4 regions of the Bradyrhizobium sp. 613_E4_N2_2 genome follow, and region 2 is predicted to be linked to each of the others. Evidence: predicted binding sites of a transcription regulator. Region 2 holds the regulator's gene; each other region holds the start of a gene.

Region 1 (7,454 bases), 4.2 Mb from region 2:
CTTGCGGCGGGTCAGGAACGCCTCGACGCCCTCCTTGTGGTCTTCGGTGAGACTCGCCAGCGCGAACTGGTCGACGTCCATGTGGCTGGCGAGATCATCCAGCGCATGTGCCAGCCGGTTGACGGTCAGCTTGGTCATGGCGACCGAGAGCGGCGGCTGCGCGGCGACCTTCCGGGCAAGCTCCATGGCGGCATCGAACGCATGGCCGGGATCGGCCACCTGCTCCACCAAACCCCACTCGTAGGCCTCATCGGCCGAGATGCGCTGGTCGGCCAGGATCACCGCCTGCTTGGTGCGGGCCGGCCCGATCAGATGCAGCATGCGCGGGATGCTCTGCCAGCTCATGTTCATGCCGAGCCCGATCTCGGGCACGCGCAGATGCGCGTCGTGCCCCATCACGCGGAAGTCGAGCGCCACGGCCAGCGCGACGCCGCCGCCGACGCAAAAACCCTCGATGGCGGCGATCGTGATCTGCTCCATCTCATGCCAGGCATGGGTCAGACGCGGCCCGAGCTTGAGATGCCGCCGCAGCGTGCCGAGATCCATGTCCTTGCGCGAGCGGCCCTCGGCATCCTTGAGGTCGAAGCCGGCGCTGAAGGCGCTGGTGCTGCCCGTCAGAACCACGACGGACGTTGCGACATCATCCTCGAAGCTGCGCGCGGCCGCGGTGAGCTGGCGCAGCGCCTCCGGCGAGAGCGCGTTGATGCCGTCGCCGCGGTCGAACCGCACCACCGCAATCCGCCCCTCCGGTCCGAGGCCCTTCTCGATCGTCACGAAGTTCGTCACCAATGTCTCCCTATCCGCTTTGCGGCGAGGCTAGCCTACATCCGGCCTCACGAATATGGGACCCGGTTGCGCCCCGGCGCATACTCGACAGGCAGGGACCATTGCGCCTATCTTTGCGCCATGAGCCACGATCACGACCATCATCACGACCATTCCGAGCTGTCGGAGACCGAGCTGCGCGTGCGCGCGCTCGAGACGATCTTGACAGAAAAAGGCTATGTCGAGCCGGCCGCGCTCGACGCCATCATCCAGGCCTACGAGACCAGGATCGGCCCGCACAACGGCGCTCGCGTCGTCGCCAAGGCCTGGACCGATCCGGCGTTCAAAAAGGCGCTGCTGGAGGATGGCTCGAAGGCCATCGGCACGCTCGGCCATGTCAGCCGCGTCGGCGACCATCTCGTCGTGGTCGAGAATACGCCAGAGCGACACAACATGGTCGTGTGCACGCTGTGCTCCTGCTACCCCTGGGAGATGCTGGGGCTGCCGCCGGTCTGGTACAAGGCTGCGCCCTATCGTTCGCGCGCGGTGAAGGACCCGCGCGGCGTGCTCGCCGATTTCGACGTCACGCTGCCCAAGGACATGGAAATCCGAGTGTGGGATTCCACCGCCGAGACCCGCTTCCTGGTGCTGCCGATGCGCCCCGCGGGCACCGAAGGCTGGAGTGAGGAGCAGCTCGCCGAGCTCGTCACGCGCGATTCCATGATCGGCACCGGCTTTCCCAAGACGCCTGGAGCGCCCTCGTGAACGGCGTCCACGACATGGGCGGCATGGACGGGTTCGGCAAGGTCGAGGCCGAGCCGAACGAGCCGATGTTTCACGAGGAGTGGGAATCGCGTGTTCTCGCCATGGTGCGCGCGATGGGCGCGGCGGGCGCCTTCAACATCGACACCTCGCGCTTCTATCGCGAGACGCTGCCGCCGCACGTCTATCTCTCGAGCTCCTACTACAAGAAATGGTTTCTCGGGCTCGAGGAGATGCTGATTGAGAAGGGCTACCTCACCCGGGACGAGGTCGCCGCCGGCCACGCGATGCAGCCTGCAAGGGCGCTCAAGCACGGCAAGTTCGACCTCGCCAATGTCGAGCGCGTCATGGTGCGCGGCAAATTCGCCCGCCCTGCTCCGGCGCCGGCAAAATTCAACATCGGCGACCGCGTCCGCGCCAGGAACATTCATCCGACCACGCATACGCGGCTGCCGCGCTATGTGCGCGGCCATGTCGGTGTCGTCGAGCTGAACCACGGCTGCCACGTATTTCCGGATTCGGCGGCGATGGAGCTCGGCGAAAATCCGCAATGGCTTTACACGGTGGTGTTCGAGGGCCGCGATCTCTGGGGCGCGGACGGTGATCCGACCTTGAAGGTTTCGATCGACGCCTTCGAACCCTATCTGGACCCGGCGTGATGAGCAGCGCGGCTGCGGCCGCCGCGACGGCGGCCATTCCGAGCATTCCGCGCGATGACGACGGCCCGGTGTTCCGCGCACCCTGGGAAGCGCATGCGTTTGCGATGGCGCTGACGCTGCACGAGCGCGGCGTGTTCACCTGGCCGGAATGGGCCGCAGCCTTGGCCTCCGAGATCAAGCGCGCGCAAGCCGCCGGCGATCCTGATACGGGCGAGACCTATTACCTGCACTGGCTCGCCACGCTGGAAGGTTTGGTTGCAAGCAAGGGCGTCGCATCGACGGAGACGCTGCACCGCTACCGCGACGCCTGGGACCACGCCGCCGACCGCACGCCGCACGGCAAGCCGATCGAGCTGCGGCCGGAGGATTTTCGGTAGGTCGCGCCTGACCCGTCATTACGAGCGCAGCGAAGCAATCCAGTATCTCTCCGCGGTGACAGTCTGGATTGCTTCGTCGCTTAGCTCCTCGCAATGACGACGTTGAGAGAGCGCAAGCTCTATCCTCCGTCGTCGCCCGGCTTGACCGGGCGACCCAGTACGCCGCGGCTTCTCGGCTCAAGCACCTTCTCTGGAATACTGGATCGCCCGCTTTCGCGGGCGATGACGGCGGAGATTGGAGCGCTATTTGCGCCCCGCCGCAAACTCCCGCCATCCCTTCGCCCGCAAACTGCACGCCGGGCACTCGCCGCACCCGAAACCCCACTCATGCTGGGCGCCGCGTTCGCCGAGATAGCAGGTGTGCGAGTGCTCGCGGATGAGATCGACCAGTCCTGCGCCGCCGAGGTCATGGGCTAGCTTCCACGTCGCCGCCTTGTCGATCCACATCAGCGGCGTATGCAGCTCGAATGGCCTGGCCATGCCGAGCGAGAGCGCGGCCTGCATGGCGCGGATGGTGTCGTCGCGGCAATCGGGATAGCCGGAATAATCGGTTTCGCACATGCCGCCGACGATGTGGGTGATACCGCGCCGGTAGGCGAGCGCCGCGGCGAAGGTCAGGAACACCAGATTGCGGCCGGGCACGAACGTGTTCGGCAGGCCGTCGGCGCCCATCGCGATGGCGACGTCGCGCGTCAGCGCCGTCTCGGACACGGCCGCCAGCGTTGGGATCGACAGCGTGTGGCTCTCGCCGAGCCTTGCGGCCCAGTCTGCGCGCAGACCCTTGATGCCGTCGAACAGCCGGTCGCGGCAGGCGAGCTCGATGGCATGGCGCTGGCCATACTCGAAACCCAGTGTCTCCACGCGTGCAAAGCGGCTGAGCGCCCAGGCGAGGCAGGTGGTGGAATCCTGGCCGCCGGAAAAGAGCACCAGGGCGGTTTGTGATGAAAATGCGTCACTCATGGCCCGCGCTTTAGCACTGCGGGGGCGGCTCGCCAATCTGCCGCCAATCGGTGGAAATCGGCCTGTTCCGCCGCGCCGCGCTGGGAACGGCGGGCCGCTTTTGGCATAAGGCTTTGGAGCCAGGAGACTGCCCCGCAATGACCCCTTCCCGCGACATTTCCCGTCTGATCGAGATCATGGCGGCGCTGCGCACGCCGGTGACCGGCTGCCCCTGGGACCTCGAGCAGAATTTCGCGACGATCGCGCCCTACACGATCGAGGAGGCCTATGAGGTGGTCGAGGCCATCAGCCGCGGCGATCTCGACGATCTGCGCGAGGAGCTCGGAGACCTCCTGCTCCAGGTCGTGTTTCACGCCCAGATGGCTTCAGAACAGAATGCCTTTACCTTCGGCGACGTCGTGGAGGCCATCACCCGCAAGATGATCCGGCGCCACCCTCATGTCTTCGCCGACAAGGACGGCAACCTCGCCTCCTCCCACGTCAAGGAGGTCTGGGACCGCATCAAGGCCGAGGAGAAAGCCGAACGTGCGGCTCGCCGGCCGCCGGAGGAAACGCCGACGCACAAGTCGTTACTCTCGGGCGTCAAGGCCGGTCAGCCCGCGCTGACGCGCGCGATGGAGCTCCAGCGCAAGGCCTCCACCGTCGGCTTCGACTGGAACGACCCGCGCGCGGTGCTGGCGAAAATCCGCGAAGAAGCCGACGAGATCGAGGCGGCGCTCGACCGCAACGACAGCGAGGGGCTGGCGGAGGAAACCGGCGATCTGATGTTCGCACTCGTCAATCTCGCCCGCCACGTCGACGCCGATCCGGAAGCCGCGCTACGCGCGACGAATGCAAAGTTCGAGCGGCGCTTCGCCTTCATCGAGCGCGCGCTTGAGGCGCAGGGGCGGACGCTCGAGCAGGCGTCGCTGGCGGAGATGGACGCGCTGTGGAACGCGGCGAAGAGTGAGGGGAAACCGGTATCAGAGACTCGCTCGCAGGCCCGCCGCTAGCGTTGTGGCCTGCTCCATCGGTGTACCCGCAAGGATCGAAGCGGTCGCGAAGGAGATATAGGTCAGCATCTTTTCCCGAATGCAGCGAGGCGGTCATGGCGGATCGCAGTCAAGCCATGAAACCGTCACGACAAGCAGTCTAAAGTTGAGCAACGGAGCCCGCGCAGCCGAAATCCCACCTCAGGTGAGTGCGATGCCATTAAAGCACTATTCGGTCCTCAAGGGACGCCCGATCGCGATGCGTTTCGGCACCGGCCAGTCGCCGCACTATCAAGTCCATGTCGTGGCCGACAACGCGGATTTCCGCATCGCCGTCAATGTGCAGTCAGGCGACGGAAGCGAAGTCGAGTTCCTGGTGCGATCGCATTTTGTCCATCCGATCACCGATCATCTCGCGGCGCTGCCGGAGGGCCTGCACCCGCAGCCGCCGAAGCCGGCCAGCATCGCGCTGGACTTCATTCGCGGCAATCTGATGCAGCCCCAGGAGATGATCCCGCTCCCGCTGTCGGTGCCCGGACCCGACAATGACCTCAACGAGAAGCTCGACCAGTTCGTCCAGCGCGCGCTCTCGAACGAAAGCGCGATGATCTACGCATTCGGTGAGACGTGGGGGCCGGAGACCAAAGCGGACAATTATTTCGGCTTCCGGCCGGGTCGCGGCATCCACGACATCCATATGAATCAGGGAAACCCAATCGGACGGTTCTCGGGCGACAACGGGCCATGGCAAGACGGCGGGCTGGTGTTCGAATTCCCGGATCAGAAGCTATGGACGGCGGTCTTCCTCAAATTCCAGACTCAGGCCTGGCACACCGACGACAAGACCGGTGACCCCATCGATCTCGGCGCGCCGACACAGCCGCCAGATCCGACCGCTCCTCCGACCGGGCAAATGCCTGACGGACTCGTGCGCATCATCGCAGCACTCGTCAATGCCTTGAAGACGCCCGAGCGGGAAGTCGTCACGCTGCTCAATACAGCCGATCGCGACATCGATCTCACCGGCTGGATGCTGGCTGACAAGCAGAAGAACAAAATGGTCCTGTCAGGGCAGATCGCGGCCGGGGGCACACTCGCCGTCGTCGTGCAGAAGCCGATGGAATTGTCGAACCAGGGCGGCATCATTTCGTTGCTGGACGAGCGTGGGATCAAGATCCATGGCGTCGCCTATACCAAGGCGCAGGCGAAAACTCCGGGCCTGACCATTCCGTTCTAGCGTTACACGCCTCAACCCAGAAACGCGGGTATGGTCGATATCGCACGCAGGCCGGTCGGGCGCACCGCGCCCTTCGGATCACGCCACGCGCGGCACGGCATCGAACCGGTTCACCACGATATCCCGCTTGGTCTCGTCGACCCGCACCGTCATGTCGAAGCGGCCGTCGTGCAGCTCTTTCGCCAGCACCTCCGCATTTCGATGCAGCCAGCTGATGCCGGCACCGTCGGCGGCGTCGATGGAGAGATCGAGCGTGGTGCGCTTTGCGGCGAGCCGTTCCTCGATGGCGGCGAGCAGCGCGTCGATCCCCTCGCCTGACACGGCCGACACCAGCATCGCCGGGTGATCCTCCGGCCGGCGCGCGGCGATGTTCAAAAGCTCTTCGCGCTTGTCAGGCTCGTAACGGTCGATCTTGTTCCAGACCTCGATGATGCGGCCGGAATCGTCGGGGTTGATGCCGAGCTGGCGCAGCACCGCGTCGACGTCGCTCTGCTGGGCCTCGGCATCCTCGTGCGAGATGTCGCGCACATGCAGGATGACGTCGGCTTCCAGCACCTCCTCCAGCGTGGCGCGGAAGGCGGCGACGAGCTGCGTCGGCAGGTTGGAGATGAAGCCGACGGTGTCGGACAGCATCGCCTTGCCGCCATGCGGCAAAGTGAGCGCGCGCAGGGTCGGATCGAGTGTGGCGAACAGCATGTCGGCGGCCTGAACGTCGGCGCGGGTCAGGCGGTTGAATAGCGTCGACTTGCCGGCATTGGTGTAGCCGACCAGCGCGACGACGCGATACGGCACGCGCTGGCGCCCGGCGCGATGCAGCCGCCGCGTCGCCTGCACCTTCTTCAGCTCGCCCTCGAGTTTCGAGATGCGCTCCTGGATCAGGCGGCGATCGGCCTCGATCTGCGTCTCGCCGGGACCGCCCATGAATCCGAAGCCGCCACGCTGGCGTTCCAGATGGGTCCAGGAGCGAACGAGGCGCGAGCGCTGGTAGTTGAGATGCGCAAGCTCGACCTGGAGCGAGCCTTCCTTGGTCTTGGCGCGGCGGCCGAAGATTTCCAGGATGAGCCCGGTGCGGTCGAGCACCTTGGCGTGCAATTCCTTCTCGAGATTGCGCTGCTGGATCGGCGCCAGCGCGCAATCCATCACCACGAGCTCGACGTCGAGGCTCTTGGCCAGCGCGGCGATCTCCTCGACCTTGCCCTTGCCGATATAGGTCGCGGGGCGGATCTGGCTGATCGGCGCGATGATGGCGTCGGCAATGACGAGGTCGATCGCTCGCGCGAGGCCGGCGGCCTCATCGAGCCGGGCCTCCGCGTCACGCTGAACATGGCTTTCCGATTGCGCATCGGCACCGCTCGCGCGCACACGCAAGTAGGGGCCGATGACAAGCACCCGCCCCGTCTGCTTCGCCCCTGCCGACCGCGGACGGTCGGCCTCCCCGTCGAAATTCCGGGGTTCCAATCAGATCACTCTCAAGCCGGCTGATCCTCGCCGCCTTCGAACAACTGGATCGGAGCGCCCGGCATGATGGTCGAGATCGCATGCTTGTAGACAAGCTGCGAGTGACCGTCGCGCCGAAGCAGCAAACAGAAATTGTCGAACCAGGTCACGATGCCCTGGAGCTTCACTCCGTTGACCAGAAAGATCGTCAGTGGCGTCTTGGTTTTGCGAACGTGATTGAGGAAGGTGTCCTGTAGGTTTTGTGCGCGGTCTGCCGCCATTGTTT
Region 2 (7,454 bases):
GAGCGTAGCCCAATCCGGGACCACTCCAACTGCGGACACAAACCCGGATTTCGCTGCGCTCCATCCGGGCTACAAGTGAGATTACTTCACCGCGTCAAAGCACCAGGCCAGAATGCCCTTCTGCGCATGCAGGCGGTTTTCGGCCTCGTCGAACACGACCGATTGCGGGCCGTCGATCACTTCGTCGGTGACCTCCTCGCCGCGATGGGCGGGCAGGCAATGCATGAACAGCGCATCGGGCTTGGCCAGCGACATCAGCTTCGAATTGACCTGATAGGGCTTGAGCACGTTGTGACGGTGCTCACCTTCCTTGTCGCCCATCGACACCCAGGTGTCGGTGACGACGCAGTCGGCCCCCTTCACGGCGGCCTCGGGATCGGTGCCGAGCACGATCGGCGCGCCGGTGGCCTTGATGAAGTCCCGCATTACCTTTTTCGGCGCAAGCTCCGGCGGCGTCGCGACATTGAGCTTGAACTTGAAGCGCTCGGCGGCATGCGCCCAGGACGCCAGCACGTTGTTGTCGTCGCCGGTCCAGGCCACCGTCCTGCCCTCGATCGGGCCGCGATGCTCTTCGTAGGTCATGAGGTCGGCCATCACCTGGCAAGGGTGCGAGCGCCGTGTCAGGCCGTTGATGACGGGCACCGTCGCATATTCCGCCAGCTCCAGCAGGGCCTCGTGATTGAGGATGCGGATCATGATGGCGTCGACATAGCGCGACAGCACGCGCGCCGTGTCGGCGATGGTCTCGCCGCGGCCGAGCTGCATCTCGGCGCCGGTCAGCATGATGGGCTCGCCGCCGAGCTGGCGCATGGCGACGTCGAACGAGACGCGGGTGCGCGTGGAGGGACGCTCGAAGATCATCGCCAGCGTCTTGCCTTCCAGCGGCTTCACCGGCTGGTGCGCTTTCTGCTTCGCCTTCATGGCGGAGGAGGCCGCGAGCATGCTCTTGAGCTCCGACAACGGGAGCTCGTTGATATCCAGAAAGTGCTTCGGGGACTTGCTCATCAGCTCGCCGCCCGCTTGGTCTGACTGGACGAGATCGCGGCGCAGGCGCGCTCGAGCCGCCCGACGCTGTCCTCGATTTCGGCTTCGGTGACGATCAAGGGCGGCAGGAAGCGCACGACATTGTCGCCGGCGCCGACCGTGAGCAATTTTTCGTTGCGCAATGCCGCGCCGAGATCGCCTGATGGCACCACGGCCTTGATGCCGATCAGAAGGCCTTCGCCGCGCACTTCGCTGACGATGTCAGGATAACGATCGATCACGGAGGCGAGCTTCTGCTTGAGCAGCAGCGACATCTTCTGCACGTGATCGAAGAAGCCGGGCTTGAGCATGACGTCGAGGACGGCGTTGGCAGCCGAGATCGCGAGCGGATTGCCGCCGAAGGTCGAGCCGTGCGAGCCGGGCCCCATGCCGGCAGCCGCGTCCGCGGTCGCCAGCACCGCGCCGATCGGGAAGCCGCCACCGAGCGCTTTGGCCAGCGACATCACGTCAGGCGTGACGCCGGTGCGGCGATGCGCGAACAGATCGCCGGTGCGGCCCATGCCGGTCTGCACCTCGTCGAACGCGAGCAGCAGGCCCTTCTCATCGCAGAGCTGGCGCAACGCCCTCAGGAAGGCGGGCGTTGCCGAACGCACGCCACCCTCGCCCTGGATCGGCTCGATCAGGATGCCGGCGGTCTGCGGACCGATCGCCTTCTTGACGGCGTCGATATCGCCATGCGGGACCTGGTCGAAGCCGTCCATCGGCGGGCCAAACCCTTCGAGATATTTTGCCGAACCGGTCGCGGCGAGCGTTGCCAGCGTGCGGCCGTGGAAGGCGCCTTCGAAGGTGATGATGCGGTAACGTTCCGGATGACCCTTGGAGAAGTGATGATGGCGGACGAGCTTGATCACACCTTCCAGCGCTTCGGCGCCGGAATTGCAGAAGAACACGAAGTCCGCGAAGCTTTCGTTGCACAGACGCGCGGCGAGCTTCTCGCCGTCCGGGCTCTGGAACAGGTTCGACATGTGCCAGAGTTTGGTGGCCTGCTCTTGCAACGCTTTGACCAACGCAGGGTGAGCATGGCCGAGCGCATTCACCGCCACGCCCGAGGTGAAATCGAGATAGCGATCGCCATTGGTCGCAATCAGCCAGCAGCCTTCACCGCGCTCGAAACCGAGGTCGGACCTGGCGAAAACGGGGAGCAAATGCGGCGCTGCGCTGTTAGTCATGACGATCACTTGAATGTTGCGGACGGCGTGAGCGTGCATTGCGCAACGCACCATTGACCGGCCCGGAAAACGAAACGTGCCGCCTTTTAAGGGCGGCACGCGAGACTATCTTATGCCTGGTGAAACCGGTGTCAATGCCGCCCGGAAAGCCTCGCGAAACGCAGAATCCGTAGTCTTGCGGTGGCGATTTTGCGTATTTCCGCCACGGAACATGTGGAAGCGAGTCGGCGGACTCTTGCGCGTGAGTCACGCCATATTGTAGCGTTTGGCTTGTCAGATACGACATCTCGTGCAGCAGTTCTGATCCTCTAAGTCCTCATGTACCGGCGTAAGCGTTCGGGCGCATCTGGTGCGCCCGGCGAGCCTTAAGGGATTCTGGCGGCACGGGTTTTTCGAAGCTTAGGCATTCGCCGTGCGGCCGCCAGGATGGCAGGCGCCGGCGAAGGAAAGGGTGCAATGACCGTTTTGACCTGGTCGGATGATCGCGTCGAGCAGCTGAAAAAGCTCTGGGAGGCCGGGCTTTCGGCCAGCCAGATCGCCGCTGAACTCGGCAATGTGACCCGCAATGCCGTAATCGGCAAAGTGCACCGGCTCGGCCTGTCGGGCCGCGCCAAGAGCCCTTCATCGGCAGCGCCGCGGCCGCGCAAGGCACGCCCCGCCCAGCACATGATGCGGGTGACCCGCCCGATCGCGCGCGGCAACACCGCGCTGGCGCAAGCCTTCGAAGTCGAGGTCGAGGCCGAACCGGTCACCTACGACAACGTCGTGCCGATGAGCCAGCGGCTGTCGCTGCTGGAGCTGAACGAGGCCACCTGCCACTGGCCGGTCGGCGATCCCTCGAGCCCGGATTTCTTCTTCTGCGGCGGCAAGGCGCTCTCCGGCCTGCCCTACTGCGCCCAGCACTCGCGCGTGGCGTATCAGCCCGCGGCCGATCGCCGGCGCGCGCCGGCGAAGCCGGGTCCGCGCTGAGGTATCGGATTAGCTGACTACGAAGACGGCGCCGTCACGCGATGACGGCTCAACTCACTCGGTGTCGTCCCTGCGAACGCAGGGACCCATAATCCCGGCGCGTAGTTATTGCGCGGGATGATCACTCCGAGTCTTCGCCAAACCACTCCCTGTGGTTATGGGTCCCTGCGTTCGCAGGGACGACATCGAGGATGCGGTGGCAGCCCGCTAAATCACGTCTGCCACAGCAACCCCTTACGCTTGCTCCGCCTTCGCAAAGCGATCGTCCAGTGCGTAGCCCGCGCCGCGGACGGTGCGGATCGGGTCCTGCTCGCGGCCGAGATTGAGCAGCTTGCGCAGGCGCCCGATATGGACGTCGACGGTGCGCTCGTCGATGTAGATGTCACGGCCCCAGACGCTGTCGAGCAGCTGCTCGCGCGAGAACACGCGGCCGGGATGCTCCAGGAAGAACTCCAGCAGGCGATATTCGGTCGGGCCGAGATCGATCGGCCGGCCCGAGCGCGCCACGCGACGCTTGTCGCGGTCGAGCTCGATGTCGCCATAGGCGAGCACGGTGGCGAGCCGCTCGGGGCTGGCGCGCCTGAGCAGGCCCTTCACGCGTGCCAGCAGCTCCGGGACCGAGAACGGCTTGACGATGTAGTCGTCGGCGCCGGTCGCAAGGCCCCGCACCCGCTCGCTCTCCTCGCCGCGCGCGGTGAGCATGATGATCGGGAGCTGCTTGGTCTCGGGCCGGGTGCGCAGCCGCCGGCACAGCTCGATGCCGGAGAGGCCCGGCAGCATCCAGTCGAGCACGATCAAATCGGGGATGTGCTCCTTGAGGCGGGTGTCGGCATCGTCGCCGCGCATCACCGTCTCGACGTCATAGCCGTCGCCTTCGAGGTTGTAGCGGAGAAGCTCGGTGAGAGCTTCCTCGTCCTCAACCACCATAATGCGTGCGCCCATGGTGTTCGTCGCTCCTTAAGTGTTCGGGACCGTCGTGGCGAAGGTCGTCATGTCGCCCTTCGGCCGCTTGTCGGTGATCGCCTGGCCCTCGATCATGTAGAACACGGTCTCGGCGATGTTGGTGGCGTGGTCACCGATGCGCTCGATGTTCTTGGCGCAGAACATCAGATGGATGCAGAACGAGATGTTGCGCGGATCCTCCATCATGTAGGTGAGGAGCTCGCGGAACAGCGAGGTGCAGATGGCGTCGACTTCCTCGTCGCCCTTCCACACCGCCATTGCCGCCGGCAGATCGTGCGCGGCATAGGCGTCCAGCACCGACTTGACCTGTTGCTGCACGAGGTCGGTCATGTGCTCCAGACCGCGGAACAGCTTGAGCGGATGGAAATCCGTCTCCAGCGCCGCGACGCGCTTGCCCATGTTCTTGGCGAGGTCGCCGATCCGCTCGAGATCGGTCGCGACGCGCATGGCGCCGACGATCTCGCGCAGATCCACCGCCATCGGCTGGCGGCGCGCGATGGTGAGAACGGCGCGCTCCTCGATCTTCTTCTGGAGCGCGTCGAGCTCGGCGTCGATGGTCACGACGCGCTGGCCGAGCGCGACGTCGCGGCGGATCAGCGCGTCGACGGAATCGACGATCATGCGCTCGGCGATGCCGCCCATCTCGGCGACCAGGCGCGTGAGTTCCTGGAGGTCGGTGTCGAAGGCCTTTGCGGTATGTTCAGAACCCATGTTCCGTCTCCTCAGCCGAACCGGCCGGTGATGTAATCCTGCGTGCGCCGGTCGGTCGGCGACGTGAAGATCTTGCTGGTGTCGTCGAACTCGATCAGCTCGCCGAGATACATGAAGGCGGTCTTGTCGGAGACGCGCGCCGCCTGCTGCATGTTGTGGGTGACGATCGCGATCGTGTAGTTCTCGGACAGCTCCTGGATCAGCTCCTCGACCTTGGCGGTCGAGATCGGGTCGAGCGCCGAGCAGGGCTCGTCGAACAAGATCACCTCGGGCCGCACCGCGACCGTGCGGGCGATGCAGAGGCGCTGCTGCTGGCCGCCGGAGAGCGACAGGCCGGAGGCGTTGAGCTTGTCCTTGACCTCGTTCCACAGCGCGCCGCCGCGCAGCGCCTTCTCGACGCGGTCGTCCATCTCGGACTTCGAGATCTTCTCATAGAGACGGATGCCGAAGGCGATGTTTTCGTAGATCGTCATCGGGAACGGCGTCGGCTTCTGGAACACCATGCCGACGCGGGCGCGCAGCAAATTGAGGTCCAGCTTGGGGTCGAGGACGTTGGTCTGGTCGAGCATGAGCTGACCGGTGACGCGCTGGCCCGGATAGAGGTCGTACATCCGATTGAAGATGCGCAGCAGGGTCGACTTGCCGCAGCCAGACGGGCCGATGAACGCCGTGACGCGGTTGGTGCCGAGCGCCAGATTGATGTTCTTCAGCGCGTGGTGCTCGCCGTAATAGAAATTGAGGTTGCGCACCGTCACCTTGGCCGGAGCTTCGGGCAGCACCGGCGCCTGGGGCAAACCACCGGCCGCGCTCATCGATACGGAAAGATCACTCATTTTGCGGTCCTCTCGGCGCTCAGAATGCGCGCGCCAATATTCAGGGCAAGAACGGTCAGGGTGATGAGCAGCGCGCCGCTCCAGGCGAGCTGCTTCCAGTAGGCGTAGGGGCTCTGCACGAAATTGTTGATGGTGACCGGCAGGTTCGCCATCGTCTTGTTCAGACCCAGGCTGAAGAACTGGTTCGACAGCGCGGTGAAGAGCAGCGGCGCGGTCTCGCCGGCGACGCGGGCGGTGGCCAGCATCACGCCGGTAATGAGGCCCGAGCGCGCCGCGCGATAGGCGATGCGCTTGATCACCAGCGAGCGCGGCAGGCCGAGCGCCGAGGCCGCCTCACGCAGTGCGTTCGGCACCAGCAGCAGCATGTCCTCGGTCGTGCGCAGCACCACCGGGATGACGATCACCGCAAGCGCGAGGCAGCCGGCAATCGCCGAGAAGCCGCGCATCGGCACCACCACCGCACCATAGATGAACAGGCCGATGATGATCGAGGGCGCCGAGAGCAGGATGTCGTTGATGAAGCGGATCACCGAGGTCAGGCGGTCGTTGCGGCCGTACTCGGCGAGATAGGTGCCGGCGAACAGACCGAGCGGCGCGCCGATGCCGACGCCGAGCACGGTCATGATGATCGAACCCACGATGGCGTTGCGCAGGCCGCCCTCGGTCGAGCCCGGAGGCGGCGTGTCCGCAACGAAGAGCTCCAGGTTCAGGCCGGCAATGCCGTTGTAGAGCAGCGTCATCAGGATCAGCGCGAGCCATGTGACGCCGAAGGCAGCGGCAGCCAGGCAGAGCACACGGATGACGATGTCCATGCGGCGGCGGCGTGCGTAGATCGGGTTCATGTTACTTCCCCGCCTTCTTTTCAAGACGCATCAGCATCAACCGTGCAGCCGCGAGCACGAAGAATGTCAGCACGAACAGCAGCAGGCCGAGCAGGATCAGGCCGGACTGGTGCAGGCCGTCGCTTTCGGCGAACTCCGATGCGATCGCCGCCGAGATCGTGGTGCCCGGGGCGAAGATCGACGACGAGATGCGGAACGAGTTGCCGATGATGAAGGTCACCGCCATGGTCTCGCCGAGCGCGCGGCCGAGCGCCAGCATGACACCGCCGATGACGCCGACGCGGGTATAGGGGATCACCACGCTGCGCACGACTTCCCAGGTGGTGCAGCCGACGCCGTAGGCGGCTTCCTTGAGCACCGGCGGCACCGTCTTGAACACGTCGACCGAGATCGAGGTGATGAAGGGCAGCACCATGATGGCGAGGATCAGCGCCGCGTTGAACAGGCTGAGATAGGACGGCGGGCCTGCGAAGATCGCGCCCAGCACCGGGATGCCGTCGAAGATCTTGATCATGAAGGGCTGGAACGTGTTGGCCAGGAACGGGCCGAGCACGAAGAAGCCCCACATGCCGTAGATGATCGAGGGAATGCCGGCGAGCAGCTCGATCGCCATGCCGATCGGGCGGCGCGCCCATTGCGGGCAGAGCTCGGTCAGAAAGATCGCAATGCCGAGACCGACCGGAATGGCGATCGCCATCGCGATGAAGGAGGTGATGAGCGTGCCGTAGATCGGGCCGAGCGCGCCGAGCACGGGCGGATCTGCCGACGGCGCCCAGCGCTGCGTCCACAGGAAGGCGAAGCCGTATTCCTTCATCGCCGGGAACGCGCCGACGATCAGCGAGATGATGATGCCACCGAGGATGAGGAGCACCGAGATCGCGGACAGCCGCGTGATCCAGTAGAAGGTGAGGTCGCCGAGCTTG
Region 3 (7,454 bases), 3.6 Mb from region 2:
CGGCAACACCACGTCGATACCGGGACGCTTCAAATTCGATATCGACCGGAATGTCGCCGACGCCGGTGTGCGCGCCCGGTTTGAGACCGGCGCGATCAGTCACGCCGTGAGTTTCCAGGGCAGCTACTACACGGATCAGATCTCACGGGGCTCTGTGTCCGGGACGCCGGTTCTGTCCAACATCTATGCGCCGATCGCCCGTCCTGAGCAGCTCGTTGCTGCTCCCGCGACTGTTCCGAAGCTTTCGGATACCGAACTGACCGGCCTGGCGCTAGCTGACACTTTGTCGGTTTTTCAGGAGCGCCTTCAGCTGACCGTCGGCGTGCGCCAGCAGGGGGTGAAGTCCAACAACTTCAATACCACCACGGGAGCGGTCACGTCCTCCTATAACCAGACGGCGCTCACGCCGATGGTCGGCCTCGTCGTCAAGCCCTGGAGTAACGTTTCGCTCTACACCAACTACATCGAAGGGCTCAGCAAGGGCGACGTCGCACCGACGACCGCGAGCAATCAGGGGGAAGTTCTTGCGCCTTACTTCAGCAAGCAGCACGAGGCAGGCGTCAAGGTCGACTTCGGAATGCTGGCCACCACGATCAGCGTGTTCCAGATCACCAAGCCGTCGGGACAATTGGGTGTCGACAAGATCTTCCGGGCCGACGCCGAACAGCGCAATCGCGGCCTGGAGTTCACCGTATTCGGAGAGGTGCAGCCGGGCATACGAGTCCTTGGCGGCGTGACGTTGATCGATGCAGAGCTGACAAAGACAAGCACGCCAACCAATCTCGGCAAGACGCCGATCGGTGTGCCTCAGGTGCAGGCAAACCTGTCCGCCGAATGGGACACGCCGTTCGCACCCGGACTGACGTTGGTCGCAAACACCATCTATACGGGACACCAATATCTGGATGCGGCGAACACGCAGGTCGTTCCGGCCTGGACGAGGCTCGACCTGGGTGCCCGCTACAACACGCGGATCAACAACCGGCCGGTGACGCTGCGGGCCCTGGTTCAGAACGTGTTCGATACCAATTACTGGGCTGGCGTGGCGAGCTTCTCCGCATTGTCGCAAGGTGTCCCGCGAACCCTGCTATTGTCGATGTCGACGGATTTCTGAGGCGGGTCGGCTTTGACGCGTGCAACGGCGATGTTGCCGGCCCCGAACCTCACCGGACGCGCACGGCGCGGGCTTCTGTGGTTTCATCGATGGCTCGGATTGCTCGGCGGCATCGTCGTGGTGCTGATCGGCCTCACGGGAAGCTTCATCGTCTTCTATCGGGAAATCGACGCCGCCCTGAACCCGGCGCTTTACACTCCCGCCGGTCGGGAACGAGAGGCTACGTTGAGCGAGGTGATGCGCGCGGCCGCGGCAGCGGATCCCGCGCCGATAGCCACGATCCTCGCGCCGGATCGGACCTGGCCGGTCTGGGTCGTGATACATGCGCATGAAACTGCGAAAGGCCGCTACCCGAATCGCTGGACGACCGTGGTCGATCCTTCGAACGGGAAGGTGCTCGGGCGGCGTGACTACGTCAACGCGTTCTCCCTTAAGGTTTATCGTCTGCACTACACGCTGCTGCTCTACGAGTGGTGGGGCAAAGAGCTGGTCGGCGTTGTCGGGTTCATGCTGCTCGGCCTGGCCATGTCAGGCGTCATCTTGTGGTGGCCGAGGCCGGGTCGATTCTGGCGATCGGTGTCGGTCCGGAAGGACGTTTCGCTGCTTCGATTTGTTTTCGACGTCCACGGCACGGCCGGCTTTTGGGCGCTGCTCGCGCTCACGGTGATCTCGATGACCGGCGTCGGGATCATTTTTCCCGACGTCGTGCGTCCCATCGTTGGCCTTGTGTCGCAACCGACAGCCGATCCGTCGCCGCGGATCGAAGCGCCGCCCCCGACGGGGACACCGCCGCTATCACCCGACGCGATCATGCGGAGCGCGCAAGCGGCCAAGCCGGGCATGGCGGTTGCCATGCTGAGCCCGCCCACCGAAACGCGCAACACGTGGCGGGTGCAGTTGCGGGCCGCGGGTGCCGATCCCGCGGTACGTGCCCGGGGGGCGATCTGGCTCGATCCATGGAGTGGCGCAGTGGTGCACGATCGCACTTCGGCCGCGATGTCGATGGGGGATCGCTATCTGGCCGAACAGCTCTGGATCCATAACGGCGCGACGTTCGGGCTGATCGGGCGCCTGTTCGTGTTCGCAACCGGCTTCGCACCTCTCGCCCTGTTCATCAGCGGCGGGATCATGTGGCTCAAGAAGCGTCCGGGAAGGATCAGGACCGGCCAGCTGGTCTAATGCGCGACGAGATTGGAATGAATCGTTATCGCGCTTTAGGTTGTTGTTTGAGCATGATCTTTCGGAAAACCGCTGCGCACTTTTCCGGATCATGCTCTAGCGTCGCACGATCGAGCCGGAGCGGCCGATCAGGCGGGCGAGGGCGCGGAAGCGGCTGCCGACGCGGTCGGCGACAAGGTCGACGAGCCGGTGCTCGAACACCAGCATCAGATTGCGGCCCTGGCTGCGGAAATGCGTGGCCGGCAGCACACCCGGGCGTGCCGCCGAGATCAGATGGGCGACGCGGAACGCCGCGCCCAGCAGACGGGCGCGTTCGAGCTGGGCCGGTGTCAGCAACTCCTGCATGGTCACCGGCGGCTGGTTCTCCTCGCTCAGGCCCGCATAGCGGTAGAACACGGACAGGCCGACGAAGGCGCGCTCGGTATGGGTGATTGCGCCGAAATTGCCGTTGACGACCAGGCTCAGCGTCTGCTCGCCGCGATGGTCGGGATGCACGCGCCAGCCGATGTCGGAGAGCAGGCACGCGGTGTGGCGCAAGCGGCGGTCCTCCTCGGTCTCGCGCAGCTTCACCACGCGCGCGAGGCGGTCGGTCCAGGCGATCAGCTCGCGGGCGTGCTTTGCCGAACGCGACAGCAGCTGATTGAGCTCTTCCGCGGCGCAGATCAGCCCGTCCTTGTTGCGCTCGGATTCCGACAGCTTCTCGTGCAAGAGGCCCTCGCGCACGCCGAAGGTCGAGAACACGATGGACTTGGGTTTCGCCACGCGGATGATGTGCTCGAGCACCAGCGCCGCATAGGTGAGGAGCGGGCGCCTGGCATCCGCGACGATCTCGATGTCGGCCAGCATGTCGGCGGCCGCAAGCCGGCGAAGCCGACGCGAAAAGTCGAGCGCTTCAGCTGCGGAAATGGAGTAACCGTGCATCACCTGGAGCGGATAGCCGCTCTGGATGATGTGGATGCGCGCAAGCGCGCGCCAAGTGCCGCCGACGGCGTAGAAGGTGCGGCCGCGGCCGGCGGTGAGCTGCGGCACCTCGTCGAGCTCCTCGCGCACGATACGGTCGGCGCGCTTGAGCGATTTGTGCGCGAGGTCCTGGAGCGCGAGGCCACCGAGCGGCAGCGTCACGCCGCTGCGCACGCTGTTCTTGCGCACGTCGATCAGCTCAAGCGAGCCGCCGCCGAGATCGCCGACGATGCCGTCGGGATGGTGGATGCCGGAAATCACGCCGAGCGCCGACAGCCGTGCCTCGCGCGGGCCCGACAGGATTTCGATCTTCACGGCGCAGATGCGCTCGGCCTTCGCGATGAAGTCGGGGCCGTTGGAGGCGTCGCGGCAGGCTGCGGTCGCAATCGCAAACACGCGACCGACCTGCATGACGCGGCACAGGGCCCGGAACCGCTTCAGCGAGGTCAGCGCCTTGTCGACGGCATCGGGCGCAAGCAGGCCCGTGCTCTGCACCTCGCGCCCGAGGCCGCACAGCGTCTTCTCGTTGAAGATCGGAATGAGGCTCCGCGTCAGTCCCTCGTAGACGACGAGACGGACCGAGTTGGAACCGATATCGATGACCGCGACGCTCGAGCCGCGCTTACGCGGCCGCTTCACGTCCTCGATCCCGGATCAAGAATGATGACGTTCATTACGGCGCGTGAGACGGCGCGGCGAGGATTCCTTGAGCGACTTTCCACGGCCAGATAGACTCGGATTTGTCATGAAGTAGTTGTGGACGTTGAAAGGCTCCTCGCCCTTCGCGGTCTTCATACGCGTCGAGGACCCGTCCGGCAACAATTGCCAGCTCTGCTCATTGTCCTTCAGATTCGCGACCATGATCTGTTCGAGAACCTGCTGATGCACCGTGGGATTTTGCAGCGGACACAGCACCTCGACGCGGCGGTCGAGGTTGCGTGGCATCATGTCGGCCGAGGAGATATACACAGCCGCTTTCGCGCTCGGCAGGCCCTGGCCCATGCCGAAGCAGTAGATTCGGCCGTGTTCCAGGAAGCGCCCGATGATCGACTTGACGCGGATGTTCTCCGACAGGCCTGGAATGCCGGGCCTGAGGCAGCAGATGCCGCGCACGACGAGCTCGACCTGGACGCCGGCTTGCGAGGCCTCGTAGAGCGCGTCGATGATGTCGGGGTCGACCAGCGCATTCATCTTCATCCAGACCGCGCCGGGGCGGCCATGCCGCGCATGCGCGGTCTCGCCTTGGATGTGCTCGATGATGCGCTTGCGCAACGTCAGCGGCGACACCGCCATCTTTTCCAGATCGCTCGGCGCGGCATAACCGGTGATGAAGTTGAACACGCGCGCCGCGTCGCGGCCGATGGTCGGATCGGAGGTGAAGTAGGAGAGGTCGGTGTAGATACGTGCGGTGACGGGGTGATAATTGCCGGTGCCGGTGTGGACATAAGTGGTGAGGCCGCCGCCCTCGCGGCGCACCACCATCGAGAGCTTCGCGTGCGTCTTCAGTTCGAGGAAGCCGTAGACGACCTGCACGCCGGCACGTTCGAGGTCGCGGGCCCAGCGGATGTTGGCCTCCTCGTCGAAGCGCGCCTTCAATTCGATCAGCGCGGTGACGGACTTGCCGGCTTCGGCGGCTTCCGCCAGCGTGCGCACGATCGGCGAATTGTTGGAGGTGCGGTAGAGCGTCTGCTTGATCGCGACGACATCGGGATCGCGGGCGGCCTGCTGCAGGAACTGCACCACCACGTCGAAGGATTCGTAGGGATGATGGACGACGAGGTCCTTCTGCCGGATCGCGGCAAAGATGTCGCCGCCATGCTCGCGCACGCGCTCGGGATGGCGCGGTACGTAAGGGGTGAATTCGAGATCGGGCCGGTCGAGGCGGGTGAGCTGCGAGAGCTCGTTCATGGCGAGCACGCCGTCGACCAGGAAGACCTCGTCGTCGGCGGCCGACAGCGCATGCTGCACGAAGCTGCGCAGCTCCTCCGGCATCTTGCCGTCGATCTCGAGCCGGATCACCGACCCGCGGCGGCGGCGCTTCAGCGCGGTCTCGAACAGGCGGACAAGGTCTTCGGCCTCTTCCTCGATTTCGAGCTCGGAGTCGCGGATGATGCGGAAGGCGCCCTGGCCGTGGAGATTGTAGCCGGGGAACAGGCGGTTGATGAACAGCCCGGTCGCCTGCTCGAGCGAGATCAGCCGGACGACCTTGCCCTCGGCCGGCAATCGGATGAAGCGGTCGATCTTGCCGGGCATGCGGATCAGAGCGTTCATCTGCTTGCCGTCGGCGGCGCGCGTGAGCTGGAGCGCGATGGTGAAGCCGAGGCTCGGAATGAACGGGAAGGGGTGGGCAGGGTCGATCGCGAGCGGGGTCAGCAGCGGGAACACGTTGTTGAGGAAGTAGTCCTCGATCCAGGTCCGTTCCGCCTTGGTGACGTCCTTGCCGTCGACCAGCACGATGCCGACGTCGGCCAGCGTGCCGCGCAGGTCGCGCCAGATCGCCTGCTGGTCAGAGGCAAGCTGCGAGACGGTGCGGTTGATCAGCGCGAGCTGCTCGGACGGCGTCAGGCCGTCGGGGCTGCGCTCGGCGATGCCCTCGCGGATCTGGGCCTTGATGCCGGCGACGCGGACCATGAAGAATTCGTCGAGGTTGTTCGCTGAAATCGACAGGAATCGCACCCGCTCCAGCATGGGGTGGCTGGGATTGACCGCTTCCTCCAGGACGCGGCGGTTGAAATGCAGCCAGGAGAGCTCGCGATTGATGAAGCGCTCGGGACTTGAGGCAATCGCCGGCAGGCCCTCGGTCTCCGGGGCTTTTTCTTTAATTTCAACAGCTTGCGCAGAGTCCATCAGAAGTCGATCCATCCAGTTCGCCCCAATTTGCGACTTATGCGCAAAACCGGCGGGAGCATGTGTTAGTCCGATGACGTTTCGATGACATTGCCTATAGAGTAACTCGCAAGCGCCCCCAAAGTATGGTTCCACCGTCTTCGGGCTGCGACATTATCGGCGTATTCATTTCGATGACATTGATGTTCCGCCGCTGCGTCGCGTCAAGCGGCCTTGGAGCCAGGGTGGAAGGGTCAGGCGTCCCGAAGCAGCTCGGCGGCCAGCGCCCGTGTGACGGGGCGACCGAGGCGCAGGGCCTCGCTGTCGAGCAACTGCACGGCCTCCCGTGCGGCCGCCGAGGACCGCTCCAGGCGGGTGGCGAGGTAGCTGACCACGCTCTCATCCACGGTGAGCTGGCGGTCGGCGCAGAACTTGACGATCAGGCCGCGGAAGAGCTGGTCGTCGGGCGGCAGCAGCGAGATCACAGGAACCGCGCGCAGCCGCGAGCGCAGATCGCGCAGCTCGATCTCGAGCGACGCCGGTACCTCGCGGCCGGTGAAGAGCAGGTAGGCTCCATCCTCGCGGGCGAGGTTCATCAGATGAAACAGGGCCCGCTCGTCGAACTCTTTTGCCTTGATATCCTCAACAACCAGCGCGCCGGTGGCGAGCGCGCCCGGGACGTTTTCGGCGGTCAGCCCATTGGCTGTGGTCGAGCGGGCGCCGGAATCCTCGGCCCAGATCGCGGCGAGATGGCTCTTGCCGCTTCCTTCCGGGCCGGCCAGCCACATGATCCGGTTCGGCCATTCAGGCCAGGCATCGATGAGGGCAAGACCGGCTTCGTTGGCGGGGCCTTCGAGGAAATTATCCCGGCTGAGGCTCTCCGCGTGCGGAAGCGAGAATGCCAATTGTCGGGGGTGAACGCGGCCTGCCACGCTTGCTGTGCTCCGTGCCGGCACGCCGGCTTCGTTTGAAGAGATTCGACGTCATCGAGCGGGAGTTGGCCTTTTGCGGGGCCGCATCCCGGCTCATTTGGCCTCGATGGTGCTACTTGGCCTCGATCGTGCTCATGTGCCGCAGCCACTCGACGAGATAGAGCGACACGGAAGAGAGCGTGAAGACCGTGACGAGGCCCATCAGGATCATATCATAGGGCGCCGGTTTGAAGCCGAAGGCCAGGGAGGCCAGCACCAGCGCCGCATAGGCCACCTGGGCGGCGGTGTTGAGCTTCGACACCTTCGACGGCTTCATCTCGACCGGCTTGTCGAACAGCCAGGACACGATCACGGCGGCGACGATCATGATGTCGCGCGACACCACCAGGATCACGATCCAGCGCGGGATGTCGCCCCAGATCCCCAGTGCCAGATAGATCGAG
Region 4 (7,454 bases), 250 kb from region 2:
CCTGGTTCCTCGCTGCCGGTCTATCTGAAGGCGCTGGGCGAGACGCTGTCGATCGCGCTGCTCGGCACGACGCTGGCGGCGGTGTTCGCGCTTCCGGTCAGCCTGCTGGCCGCGCGCAACGTCATACCCTCGCAGATCCTGCGTTTTCCGGTTCGCCGCTTCCTGGATTCGATCCGCGGCGTGGACACCCTGATCTGGGCGCTGGTCTGGATCAATGTCGTCGGCCTCGGCCCGTTCGCCGGTGTGCTGGCGATTGCCGTGTCGGATTTCGGTGCGTTCGGAAAACTGTTCTCGGAGGCGATCGAAGGCGCCGACCAGAAGCAGGTCGAAGGCGTCCGCGCCTCCGGCGGCAGTGCTTTGCACGAAATCCGCTTCGGCCTGCTGCCGCAGGTGCTGCCCGTGATCGCCGGCCAGGTGCTCTATTTCATCGAATCCAACACGCGCTCGGCAACGATCATCGGCATCGTCGGCGCCGGCGGCATCGGCCTCCAGCTCGCCGAGCAGATCCGCGTGCTGGAATGGCAGCGGGTGTCGTTCCTGATCCTGATGATTCTGGTCGCCGTCGCCGCGATCGATTTCATCTCGAGCAAGTTGCGGTTTGCGATCATTGGGCGCAGGGCGGTGGCGTAGCTTTCTTCCTTCTCCCCTTGTGGGAGAAGGTGGCGCGAAGCGCCGGATGAGGGGTCTGCCTCCTCAAACTCAGATCGGTGTTTGCAGAGACATACCCCTCACCCGTCTCGTCGCTTCGCGACGAGCCACCCTCTCCCACAAGGGGCCTGTTGCGTAATTCGTCAATTGTGATTCCCTAGGGCAAAGCCTTGGAGGGTAGCGATGGCGGTCAAGCGGACGGGACAGCCGAGCTTTGTGGAAGCGCTGATGCCGAAGGGAGCCGGCGCCAATGCGGCGCTGGATCGGCTGGCTGGCCTGGTCAAGTGGTACCGGTTCGAGAAGCTGATCGGCCATTTGCGGGATGAAGGGGGGCCCGGTCGACCAGGCTATCCGGTGCTGGTGCTGTTTCGTGCTGTGCTGTTGCAGTCGCTGTATGGTCTTTCGGAGCGCGAACTCGAGGAAGCGCTGGGCGACCGGTTGTCGTTCAAGCGCTTCGTCGGTTTGAGCCTTGAGGATGCGACGCCCGACCACACGGTCCTGAACCGCTTCCGGAACCAGCTCGTTGAACAAGGCCTGCTGGAGAAGCTGTTTGGCGAACTGGATCGTCAGCTTGAGAATGCCGGCGTGATCCTCAAGCGCGGCACGATGCTGGATGCGACCTTGATCCAGGCAGTCTCGGCTCCGCCCAAGGAGGATCGCCCCTCAAACGATCCTGATGCCCGGTTTGCCAAACGGCAGGGCAAAAGCGGCTCGACCTTCGGCTACAAGGCCCATGTCGGTGTCGACGAAGGATCCGGCTTGATCCGCGCGGTGTTGACCACACCCGCTAACGTCAACGATACGACACCGGCGGACGCTTTGATCCGCGGCGATGAAGCCGTGGTCTGGGCCGATGCGGCTTACGACACCCATGCCCGACGGGCCCGGCTGAAGGCGGAAGGCAAGAAGCCCCGCATCGCTCGTCGGCCCAACAGACATCACCCGGAACTGCCGCCCAGGCTCAAACGCTACAACCTCCTCATCGCGCGTCGACGAGCCCAGGTCGAGACCACCTTCGCTACTCTCAAACGCCGCATGCGGCTGACCTGCATCCGCTACGTCGGTCTGATCAAGGCGACCGGGCAAGTCCTGCTCGCCTCGATCGCCTTCAACATGAGGCGGTGGGCCACGATCGCCGCGTGAGCTGCCCGCTCAGGGCGACAACTACAGATCTTGCCAGGCAATTGCCGGGACCAGGGCACTCGCTCCTGACGTCTTCAGCCTCAAGAGCCGATAACGCAACAGGCCCACAAGGGGAGAGGGGAAGAGAGCGCCGCTCACCCGTTCTCCACCAGAAACTCCACCCGCTCCGCCGCGAACCGCGAATGCTTCGTCACCAGCGGCTTGCCGGCGAGATCGTGGTCGGTCGCGTCGACCACCAGGATCGGCCGTCCCAGCGGCAGATCGAGCCGCGCGGCATCGGTTGCGTCCACGATGCCGGCGGTGATCCGGGTCGCGCCGCGACTGTAGTCGCGGACGCCGTAGTGCTCGAGCAGTTTCGTCATCGAGCGCGTCGCGGCGAATACCTCACCCGCGCCCGGGAACAATTCCGCTGACAGCCAGGTGGTGGAGACGCAGATCGGCGTGCGGTCGGCGAGGCGGATCGCCTCGATTCGCACCAGCGGTGCGCCGGCCTTCAATCCCAGTTCGCGCGCGAGTTCGCGGGTTGCGACGTCGCCGGACGCTTCGATCAGCCGGCCATGCGGTTCGCGGCCATCGGCGCCGACGATCTCGGAGAAGCGGGTGCGCGAGCGCAAGGGATAAGCGAGGCGCTGCGCCTCGACATAGGTTCCGCTGCCGCGTTCGGCGCGCACGATGCCGCGCTCGGCAAGCGCGGCCAGCGCGCGCCGCACGGTGTGGCGGTTCACCCGATAGGTTTCGGCGATCTCCATCTCGCCCGGCAGCTTGTCGCCGGCGGCAAAGCGGCCGTCGGCGATGCCGCGCTCGATGCCGTCGGCAACGAGGCGCCACAGCGCGACGCCCGAAGAGGCTGTGTCCTGCATGCTCATGTCGCCGAGAAGCCTACTTCAGAAATCACACGTTTGTCACGAAACAGTCATGGCGCTTCCGTATCAAGTTGTCTATTATCATAGACAACTTGGATTCGGCAAGTTCTGCAGAAAAGTTCGGTGGATTTGGTGACCCAGCACAACAACCAGCAAGTCCAGCGCAAGGCCGCGATGGCCGTGCTGGCGCACGCGGAGGCGGGCGAGATCGCCGCTCGCCTCCGCGCTCTCGCCCTGCCGGCGCATCAGGAGCTACGCGCGCCGGAAAACGGTCTCGTCATGCTGCGCGGCCGGGTCGGCGGCGACGGCGCGCCGTTCAATGTCGGTGAAGCCACGGTGTCTCGCGCAGCGGTCCGGCTCGCGAGCGGCGAGGTCGGCTTCGGCTACACGCTGGGGCGCGATGGCGAAAAGGCGCGGCTGATCGCGCTGTGCGACGCACTGGCGCAGTCCAGTGATTTCGGCGAGGCGGTGGAGCGTGACGTTATCGCGCCGTTGCGCGAGCAGCTTATGATCCAGCGCAAGCAGGCGGCCGCCGAGACCGCTGCGACGAAGGTTGATTTCTACACCATGGTGCGCGGTGAGGGGTGAGGCCATGACCACGATTGCGGAACTACCGCCGGGTTTCGTCGACAAGGTTCTGTCGGCCCAATCGACCTTTCGTTCGGTGATGGACGCGATGGCGCGGCCGGGCACGGTCCAGCGCATTGTGCCGATGGCGGGATCGCCCGGCCCGATGATGCGCGGCACCGCCGCGATCGCGCTGACGCTGTTCGATCACGACACGCCGCTCTGGCTCGATGCAAGGATGGCGGAGAGATCGGACGTGGTGAAATGGCTCAAGTTCCACACCGGCGCGCCGGTGGTGCAGGACTCTTCGATTGCGAGTTTCGCGCTGATCAGCGACGGCGCCTTGCTTCCGGCGCTCGAACGCTTCGCGCTCGGCACCAACGAATATCCGGATCGCTCGACCACAGTGATCCTTCAGGTCGAGAGCCTGGATTCGGGGCGCAGCTTCGAATTGCGTGGCCCCGGCATCGACGGTGTCGCGACGCTTCAGGCCTCGATCAGGCCTTTCGACCTGTTCGAACGGCTGCAGTTCAACGAGGCGCTGTTTCCGCGCGGCATCGATTTGGTGCTGGTCGCCGATGATGCCGTGGTTGCGATCCCGCGCACCACGCGTGTCGTGAACAAGGGAAGCTAGTCGCATGTATGTCGCAGTCAAAGGCGGCGAGCGCGCCATCGAGAACGCCCATCGCCTGCTCGCCAATGCGCGGCGTGGCGACCAGAGCGTTTCCGAGGTCACGCTGGATCAGATCTCGGAGCAGCTTGGCCTCGCCGTGGACCGCGTCATGAGCGAAGGGTCGCTCTATGACCGCGAGCTCGCGGCGCTCGCGATCAAGCAGGCGCGCGGGGACCTGATCGAGGCGATCTTCCTGGTCCGCGCCTTCCGCGCCACCCTGCCGCGCTTCGGCGCCAGCGAGCCGGTCGAGACCGGCGCGATGCGGGTGCAGCGGCGGGTGTCGGCGACCTTCAAGGACATTCCCGGCGGCCAGATCCTCGGGCCGACCTTCGACTACACGCATCGTCTGCTCGATCCCTCGCTTGGCCAGGGCTTTGTGCCTGAAGTGCCGGCGACGGCCGAAGCTTCGACGGCGCCCACGCCGCGTGTGACCGACATTCTGGGCCGCGACGGGCTGATCGAGTCCTCTCCGCGGGCCGAAGACGGCGCCAGCGTCGGCGATCTCACGCGCGAACCGCTGAACTTCCCGGCCGATCGCGACCTGCGCCTGCAAAACCTCGCGCGCGGTGACGAAGGCTTTCTGCTGGCGATGGGTTATTCCACCCAGCGTGGTTACGGCCGTAACCATCCCTTCGTCGGCGAGATCCGCTTCGGCGAGGTCGAGGTCGAATTTTTCGCGGAAGACGTCGGCTTCGCGGTGCCGCTCGGCTCCATCGAGCTCACCGAGTGCCAGATGGTCAACCAGTTCAAGGGTTCGGCGACGGAAGCGCCGTGCTTCACCCGCGGCTATGGTCTTGCCTTCGGCCAGAGCGAGCGCAAGACCATGTCGATGGCGCTGGTCGACCGGGCGCTGCGTGCCCGCGAGCTCGGCGAAGAGGCCGTAGCCCCGGCGCAAGATGAAGAATTCGTGATGTCGCATTCGGACAACGTCCAGGCGACCGGCTTCGTCGAGCATCTGAAGCTGCCGCATTATGTCGACTTCCAGTCCGAGCTCGGCCTCCTTCGCAAGCTGCGCAAGGAATTTGCCGAGGCCAATGCGCCCGACGCCATGAAGGAGGCCGCGGAATGAACGCGCCCGCCTACAATTTCGCCTATCTCGACGAGCAGACCAAGCGGATGATCCGCCGCGCGATCCTCAAGGCGATTGCTATTCCGGGTTATCAGGTGCCGTTCGCCAGCCGTGAAATGCCGATGCCCTATGGCTGGGGCACCGGCGGCGTGCAGGTGACCGCGGCGATCCTGGGGCCGCAGGATGTGCTGAAGGTGATCGACCAGGGTTCCGACGACACGACGAATGCGATCTCGATCCGCAAATTCTTCGCCAAGACCGCCGGCGTCGCCACGACCACGGCAACAGAAGATGCGACCGTGATCCAGACCCGTCACCGCATCCCGGAGACCGCGCTGCACGCGAACCAGGTGCTGGTCTATCAGGTGCCGATCCCGGAGCCGTTGCGTTTCCTCGAACCGCGCGAGACCGAGACGCGGCGCATGCATGCGCTGGCCGAATACGGCCTGATGCATGTGAAGCTCTACGAGGACATCGCCCGCTTCGGCCACATCGCCACCGCCTACGCCTATCCGGTGAAGGTGAACGCGCGCTACGTGATGGACCCGTCGCCGACGCCGAAATTCGACAATCCCAAGATGGACAATTGCCCGGCGCTGCAATTGTTCGGCGCCGGTCGCGAGAAGCGCATCTATGCGATCCCGCCCTATACGCAGGTGGTGTCGCTCGATTTCGAGGATCACCCGTTCGAGCCGTACCGCTTCAACGCGCCCTGCGCGCTGTGCGCGGCCGAGAATTCCTATCTCGACGAGATCGTCACCGACGACAAGGGCGGGCGCATGTTCGTGTGCTCGGACACCGACTATTGCGAGGGCCGCCAGGCCGCCGGCCATCACGGCAGCCTCAGCGCCGCGCCGTACAAGGACAAGGCGGGCTCACATGGCTGATCAAGACATGGCTGATCTCGATAAGCTCGAAAACGACCAGCCGCTGCTGGTCGCAGAATCCCTCAGCAAATCCTATGGCCGCATCGCCGCGTGCCGCGACGTGTCGTTCTCGCTCTACCCCGGCGAGGTGCTGGCGATCGTCGGCGAGTCCGGCTCGGGCAAGTCGACGCTGCTGCAAATGCTGTCGGGCCAGCTCGCGCCGAGCGCCGGCCAGGTGTCGTACCGGATGCGTGACGGCGTCACCCGCGATCTCACGAGCCTTGGCGAAGCCGAGCGACGCTTCCTGTTCCGCACCGACTGGGGCTATGTCCACCAGGATCCCGCGCAGGGCCTGCGCATGGCGGTCTCGGCCGGCGCCAATGTCGGCGAGCGGCTGATGGCGGTGGGCTGGAATCACTACGGCCGCATTCGCGATACCGCGTCGGACTGGCTCACCCGCGTCGAGATCGACATCGCGCGCATCGACGATGCACCGCGCACCTATTCCGGCGGCATGCGCCAGCGTCTCCAGATCGCGCGCAACCTCGTCACCGAGCCGCGGCTGGTGTTCATGGACGAGCCGACCGGCGGTCTGGACGTGTCTGTCCAGGCGCGCCTGCTCGACCTCGTGCGCAGCCTCGTCGCGGAGCTGCACCTCGCCGTCATCATCGTCACCCACGATCTCGCGGTCGCGCGACTGCTGTCGCATCGCGTGATGGTGATGAAGGGCGGCCGTGTCATCGAGACCGGTCTCACCGACCAGGTGCTCGATGACCCCCGCGAGCCCTATACCCAGCTCCTCGTCTCCTCGATTTTGCCGCCATAAGCCTTCCAAGATGAGTTTTCCGATGACCGCCATGATCGACATCGCCGCCGCGAAAAAGACCTTTACGATGCACCTGCAGGGCGGCATCGAATTGCCTGTCGTCAGCGGCGTGACCTTCCACGTCAACCCGGGCGAATGCGTCGTGCTCTCAGGCCCGTCCGGGGCCGGCAAGTCGTCGATCCTGAAGATGATCTTTGGCAACTACCGCTGCGACTCCGGCCGCATCGGCATCCGCCACCGCGGCGCGGTGGTCGATCTCGCCACCGCCGAGCCGCGGCAGGTCCTCAACATCCGCCGCTCCACCATCGGCTACGTCAGCCAGTTTTTGCGGGCGGTGCCGCGTGTTGCGACCATCGACGTCGTCGCGGAGCCACTGATCGTGAACGGCACGGCCCGCGCCGACGCACAGGCCCGCGCCGGCGAGTTGCTGCACCGCCTCAACATTCCTGAAAGACTCTGGCAGTTGCCGCCCGCGACTTTCTCCGGCGGCGAGCAGCAGCGCGTCAACATCGCGCGCGGCTTCATCTCGGAGCTGCCGATCCTGCTGCTGGACGAGCCGACCGCCTCGCTCGATGCCGCCAACCGCGCCGTCGTGGTCGATCTGGTCGCGGAGAAGAAGTGCCAGGGCGTCGCCATGGTCGCCATTGTCCACGACGACGAAATCCGCCATTTGATTGCCGACCGTATTGTTGACGTCACCAGCTTTGCCGCCGCCGCCTGAAGGAAATGGAAATGAACGCCAAGCCGAAGGACACAGTGATCGCCAACGCCAGGATCGTGCTGGCTGACCGGGTGATCG

What was found. The regulator PhoB, encoded in region 2, activates phosphate uptake and scavenging genes when phosphate is short. The targets are predictions, from matches to a motif close to TGTCATNNANCTGTCAT.
Region 1: a site for PhoB is predicted at 4,632-4,648, ahead of AB7290_RS21380 (DUF2278 family protein). Genes of this name have one in related genera too.
Region 3: a site for PhoB is predicted at 6,174-6,190, ahead of AB7290_RS24325 (RNA degradosome polyphosphate kinase). Genes of this name have one in related genera too.
Region 4: a site for PhoB is predicted at 2,692-2,708, ahead of phnF (phosphonate metabolism transcriptional regulator PhnF). Genes of this name have one in related genera too.

The regions. Positions count from the first base shown of each region.
Region 1 is NZ_CP197234.1:4,458,200-4,465,653, forward strand. Features, by position in the region: gene AB7290_RS21350 (enoyl-CoA hydratase/isomerase family protein) at 1-786, opposite strand, end outside; gene nthA (nitrile hydratase subunit alpha) at 907-1,530, shown strand; gene nthB (nitrile hydratase subunit beta) at 1,527-2,186, shown strand; gene AB7290_RS21365 (nitrile hydratase accessory protein) at 2,186-2,563, shown strand; gene queC (7-cyano-7-deazaguanine synthase QueC) at 2,807-3,523, opposite strand; gene mazG (nucleoside triphosphate pyrophosphohydrolase) at 3,661-4,515, shown strand; gene AB7290_RS21380 (DUF2278 family protein) at 4,709-5,731, shown strand; gene hflX (GTPase HflX) at 5,810-7,189, opposite strand; gene hfq (RNA chaperone Hfq) at 7,201-7,449, opposite strand.
Region 2 is NZ_CP197234.1:8,657,832-8,665,285, forward strand. Features, by position in the region: gene argF (ornithine carbamoyltransferase) at 82-1,005, opposite strand; gene AB7290_RS41215 (aspartate aminotransferase family protein) at 1,005-2,213, opposite strand; gene AB7290_RS41220 (GcrA family cell cycle regulator) at 2,670-3,182, shown strand; gene phoB (phosphate regulon transcriptional regulator PhoB) at 3,417-4,124, opposite strand; gene phoU (phosphate signaling complex protein PhoU) at 4,140-4,856, opposite strand; gene pstB (phosphate ABC transporter ATP-binding protein PstB) at 4,868-5,689, opposite strand; gene pstA (phosphate ABC transporter permease PstA) at 5,686-6,531, opposite strand; gene pstC (phosphate ABC transporter permease subunit PstC) at 6,533-7,454, opposite strand, start outside.
Region 3 is NZ_CP197234.1:5,021,544-5,028,997, reverse strand. Features, by position in the region: gene AB7290_RS24340 (TonB-dependent receptor) at 1-1,114, shown strand, start outside; gene AB7290_RS24335 (PepSY-associated TM helix domain-containing protein) at 1,127-2,293, shown strand; gene ppx (exopolyphosphatase) at 2,390-3,892, opposite strand; gene AB7290_RS24325 (RNA degradosome polyphosphate kinase) at 3,908-6,100, opposite strand; gene AB7290_RS24320 (DnaA ATPase domain-containing protein) at 6,334-7,011, opposite strand; gene AB7290_RS24315 (CDP-alcohol phosphatidyltransferase family protein) at 7,124-7,454, opposite strand, start outside.
Region 4 is NZ_CP197234.1:8,411,736-8,419,189, reverse strand. Features, by position in the region: gene phnE (phosphonate ABC transporter, permease protein PhnE) at 1-630, shown strand, start outside; gene AB7290_RS40025 (IS5 family transposase) at 832-1,791, shown strand; gene phnF (phosphonate metabolism transcriptional regulator PhnF) at 1,926-2,657, opposite strand; gene phnG (phosphonate C-P lyase system protein PhnG) at 2,778-3,242, shown strand; gene phnH (phosphonate C-P lyase system protein PhnH) at 3,247-3,855, shown strand; gene AB7290_RS40005 (carbon-phosphorus lyase complex subunit PhnI) at 3,860-4,963, shown strand; gene AB7290_RS40000 (alpha-D-ribose 1-methylphosphonate 5-phosphate C-P-lyase PhnJ) at 4,960-5,850, shown strand; gene phnK (phosphonate C-P lyase system protein PhnK) at 5,858-6,655, shown strand; gene phnL (phosphonate C-P lyase system protein PhnL) at 6,678-7,376, shown strand; gene AB7290_RS39985 (alpha-D-ribose 1-methylphosphonate 5-triphosphate diphosphatase) at 7,388-7,454, shown strand, end outside.